2 regions of the Streptomyces sp. NPDC050448 genome follow, and region 2 is predicted to be linked to the other one. Evidence: riboswitches for the same ligand, from Rfam matches in the RefSeq annotation. Region 2 holds a riboswitch; the other holds the start of a gene.
What was found. Region 2 has a riboswitch for cobalamin ahead of AB0I68_RS00350 (cobalamin biosynthesis protein). Riboswitches for the same ligand answer to the same signal wherever they lie in the genome.

Region 1 (2,380 bases), on a different contig from region 2:
CGAAGGAGCCGGTGGCGTGAGCGGCGTCCGCGCGGCGCTGGCGAAGGCACGGTTCTTCGTACGGGAGTTCTCGGGCGAGGCGGCGTACGACCGGTACGTCGCGCACGCCCGCACGCACGACCCGGAGGCCGAGGTCCTGACCCGGCGCGCCTTCGAACGCGCCCGCACGGACGCCCGCGAGGCCAACCCCCAAGAGGGCTTCCGCTGCTGTTGACCCACCGCGAAAGGGCCCCGTCCACCCGGCGGGGCCCCGACGGTGTCTCCGACGAGAGCGCCGGGCGCCGACAGCGTCCCGCAGACTCGTCGCCATGGACATCGTGATCAGAACAGCCGTGCCCGCGGACTACGCGGAGCTCGGGGACATCACCGCCCAGGCCTATCTCGACGACGGGCTCCTGGACGCCAACGAGGACGACTCCTACGAGCGGGCGCTGCGGGACGTCGCCGGGCGGGCCGCCGATGCCGAGGTGCTCGTGGCCACCCTCGGCGGCATGCTGCTCGGCGGGGTGACCTTCGCGCCGCCCGGCAGCCGCATGGCCGACCTCGCCGGGCCCGGCGAGGCCGAGTTCCGGATGCTGACGGTGGCCCGCGCGGGCCGCGGCCGGGGCGCGGGCGAGGCCCTGGTGCGTGCCTGCATCCAGCGGGCGCGGGCCATCGAGGGCGTGACGCGCCTGGTGCTCTCGACCCAGGCCGCGAGCCCCGCCGCGCACCGGATCTACGAGCGTCTGGGCTTCGTACGGACCCCCGAACGGGACTGGTCCCCGGTCCCGACGGTGCCGTTGCTGACCTACGCATTGGAGCTGCGCGTACCCGGGCGGTAGCGGGCCGACACAACATGTGGGGGGTCGCGCATCAACGGCCCCCCACATGTATGCTCATGCTCGCTGTCGTCGCAGGGGAATCCGGTGCGAATCCGGAACTGTCCCGCAACGGTATGAAGTACACCCATTGGTGTCACCGCAAGTCCGAGGACCTGCCGACAGTGCGCCCGGCTCGACCGAACCGGGTGCCGATACGTCCGGGCCTCGCGGTTGGGCCGGTGGACGCCGTGCGGTGTGAGCGTGCCCTGCCAGGCCCTGCCCCGCGCGCGCCCGCTCGCGCCCGCACCGCAGGTGTCCCGGAGCCGAGCGAGGGAGAGCTCCCCCCGTGACCATCGCGCCTTCCGCACCGCGCGCCGAGTCCGACCCGTCCGACACCGGAATCGAGACCGGGGGACCTGGGGCCGCGCTGCTGCGTACCCTCACCGAGCTGACGGCCGACCTCCCCGACACCGACCCGGGCCGGGTCGCCGCCGCCGCGCTCCGCGGGCGCAGCGCCGCCGCCGACGAGGCCGAGCTGCGCGGGCTGGCCACGGAGGCCGCCGCCGGTCTGATCTCCGAGGACCCGGCGTACTCCCGGCTCGCCGCCCGGCTGCTGACGCTGGCCGTCGCGGAGGAAGCCGCCGGCCAGGGAGCCACCTCCTTCTCCGCCTCCGTCGCGGTCGGCCACCGCGAGGGCCTGATCGCCGACCGCACCGCCGAGTTCGTGACGCTGCACGCGAGCCGCCTGGACGCGCTGGTCGAGCACACGCTCGCCGAGGGCGCCGACGACCGCTTCGGTTTCTTCGGCCTGCGCACCCTGCACAGCCGCTACCTGCTGCGCCACCCGATCACCCGCCAGGTCATCGAGACCCCGCAGCACTTCATGCTGCGCGTGGCCTGCGGCCTCGCCGAGAACGACAGCGTCCAGGCCGTCGAGGAAGTGGCCTCGCTGTACCGGCTGATGAGCCGCCTCGACTATCTGCCGTCCTCCCCCACGCTCTTCAACTCCGGCACCCGGCACCCGCAGATGTCCTCCTGCTACCTGCTGGACTCCCCGCTGGACGAGCTCGACTCGATCTACGACCGCTACCACCAGGTCGCGCGCCTGTCGAAGCACGCCGGCGGCATCGGCCTCTCGTACTCCCGCATCCGGGCCCGCGGTTCGCTGATCCGCGGTACGAACGGCCACTCCAACGGCATCGTGCCGTTCCTGAAGACCCTCGACGCCTCCGTCGCCGCCGTGAACCAGGGCGGCCGCCGCAAGGGTGCCGCCGCCGTCTACCTGGAGACCTGGCACGCGGACATCGAGGAGTTCCTGGAGCTCCGCGACAACACCGGCGAGGACCAGCGCCGTACGCACAACCTGAACCTGGCGCACTGGGTGCCGGACGAGTTCATGCGCCGTGTGAACGCGGACGCAGACTGGTCGCTGTTCTCCCCGGCCGACGTGCCCGAGCTGGTCGACCTGTGGGGCGACGAGTTCGACGCCGCGTACCGCAAGGCCGAGGCGGACGGCCTGGCCCGCAAGACCATGCCCGCCCGCGACCTGTACGGCCGGATGATGCGCACCCTCGCGCAGA
Region 2 (2,380 bases):
CCGTCGCCGCCCCGATCGTGGCCGGCGTGGCCGCGATGCTGGCCGCGAAGGTCACGTACAGGCTCGGCGGCAAGGTCGGCCAGAAGACCTCCACCAAGGGCTACCGCGCCGGCCAGATCGCCTCGGCCGGTCTCGTCTCCCTCGCGCACGGCACCAATGACGCGCAGAAGACGATGGGCATCATCACCCTCGCCCTCGTCGCGGGCGGCGCCCTGGACTCCGGCGCGAACCCGCCGGTATGGGTCATCATCTCCGCCGGCATGGCCATCGCGCTGGGCACCTCCCTGGGCGGCTGGCGCATCATCCGCACCCTGGGCAGCGGTCTGACCGACCTGCAGCCGCAGCAGGGCTTCGCCGCCCAGACCTCGGCCGCCAGCGTCATCCTGGCCTCCTCCAGCCTCGGCTTCTCCCTCTCCACCACCCACGCGTGCTCCGGCGCCGTCATGGGTGCGGGCCTGGGCCGCAAGGGCGGTGTGGTCCGCTGGTCCACCGCCACCCGCATGTTCATCGCCTGGGGCCTGACCCTGCCGGCCGCCGCCGTCGTCGCCTCCGGTGCCGAGCTGGTCATGCGCACCGGTGACATCGGCGTCGCAGCCGTCGCGCTCTTCCTGATCGCCTCCTGCGTCGCCATCTGGGCCATCTCGCGCCGTCAGGTCGTCGACCACAGCAACGTCAACGACGCGCAGCCGGCCGCGGCCGAGGAGCCGGGCGTCGTCACCACGGCCATGGCCGCCGTCACCGTCCCGCCGACCATGGCCGCCGAAGCCGCCGCCGGTACGACCGCCGCGGTCACGGACGACGCCCTGAAGGCCACCATCCCGGCGGCCCCTGCGGCTCCGGCCGCCGCGGTCTGACCCCGAGAACGACAGAGGAATCCGCAGTATGAAGATCGACTGGGCAGCACTCGGCTCCGTCTTCGGGGTCAGCCTCTCCGCCACCGTCGCGCTCGTGGCCCTGTTCACGATGGGCCTGGTGGGCCTCTCCAAGCACGAGGCCGCCACCGAGCAGGGCGCCGCCGCCACCCTGGCCCGCAGCGGTGCGTACGCCTGCTTCGCGCTCGTCGCGGCAGCGGTGGCGTACGGGTTCTACCTGATCGTCGCCTGACCGGGCTCGGGCACGGCGTACGAAAGCTCCCTCCGGGTTTCCCGGGGGGAGCTTTCCCGTCCCCGTGACCTGTTCCTGTGACCTGCCTCGCCGCAGGTCAACGGCGAGTTGACGGGCCTTCGCGGTGCGTGGTGGACTGCCCGAGCCAATACGGCGGCATGGAGAGGAAGTCCGGTGCGAATCCGGCGCGGTCCCGCCACTGTCACCGGGGAGCACGCGGCACGTGCGCCCCGGGAGCCAGGAACTCCCACCGCCGGACACGTCGAACCAGGGCGCGGACCCTGAGTGAGGACATACCTGCCACCATGCGTGCCGATCGCGTCTTCGCGTACGGCGCCACGGCGGGCCTGATCGGCGACCGGATCCTCGGTGATCCGCGCCGAGGGCACCCCGTGGCCGCCTTCGGACGAGCCGCCGCCGCCGTCGAACGCGCCCTGTGGCGCGACGACCGCGCCCGGGGCCTCGTCCACACCTTCGTCTGCGCCGGGGGCGCGGCCGCCGTCGGTGCGCTGGGCGCCCGCGCCGTGCGCTCCCGGCCCGCGGCCGCCCGTATCGCCCTGACCGCAGCGGCCACCTGGGCCGTCGTCGGCGGCACCTCCCTGGGCCGCGAGGCCCGCGCCATCGGCGGCGCGCTCGCCGCCGGGGACGCCGAGGTGGCCCGCGAACGGCTGCCGCACCTGTGCGGGCGCGACCCGCAGGCCCTGGACGAGCGGCAGATGGCCCGCGCCGTCGTGGAGTCGGTCGCCGAGAACACCTCCGACGCGGTGGTCGGGGCCCTGGTGTGGGGCGCCGCAGCCGGTGTCCCCGGGCTGCTGGCGTTCCGCGCCGTGAACACCCTGGACGCGATGGTGGGCCACAAGTCGCCGCGGTACCTGCGCTACGGCTGGGCCTCGGCCCGGCTCGACGATCTCGCGGGCTGGCCGGGCGCCCGGCTGACCGCCCTGGCCGCCGTACTGGCCGGCCCCGACCGGCGGGGAGCCGTACGGGCCTGGCGTGCGGACGCCGCCAAGCACCCGAGCCCGAACGCCGGGCCCGTGGAGGCCTCGTTCGCCGGGGCGCTCGGCGTACGGCTGGGGGGCACCCTGGCGTACGGGGGGCGGGTCGAGCACCGGGCCGTGCTGAACGGCGAGGCGGGGCGGCCGGTGGAGGTCGCGGACATCGAACGGGCCGTGCGGCTGTCACGGCAGGTGACGTGGCTGGCCCTCGGGGCGTGTGTGGCACTGCGCTGTGCGGTGTCACGTCGGGCTGGGAGGGGACGCCGATGAGCGGCGGGAAG

Region 1: another riboswitch for cobalamin. It lies ahead of AB0I68_RS03610 (ribonucleoside-diphosphate reductase subunit alpha); the one in region 2 lies ahead of AB0I68_RS00350 (cobalamin biosynthesis protein).

Annotation. Positions count from the first base shown of each region.
Region 1 covers NZ_JBFAJR010000002.1:181,277-183,656, forward strand. Annotated here, with positions in the region: gene AB0I68_RS03595 (carbon starvation CstA family protein) at 1-20, shown strand, start outside; gene AB0I68_RS03600 (YbdD/YjiX family protein) at 17-214, shown strand; gene AB0I68_RS03605 (GNAT family N-acetyltransferase) at 309-821, shown strand; cobalamin riboswitch at 865-996, shown strand; gene AB0I68_RS03610 (ribonucleoside-diphosphate reductase subunit alpha) at 1,153-2,380, shown strand, end outside.
Region 2 covers NZ_JBFAJR010000001.1:61,922-64,301, forward strand. Annotated here, with positions in the region: gene AB0I68_RS00340 (inorganic phosphate transporter) at 1-854, shown strand, start outside; gene AB0I68_RS00345 (hypothetical protein) at 883-1,104, shown strand; cobalamin riboswitch at 1,220-1,371, shown strand; gene AB0I68_RS00350 (cobalamin biosynthesis protein) at 1,410-2,369, shown strand.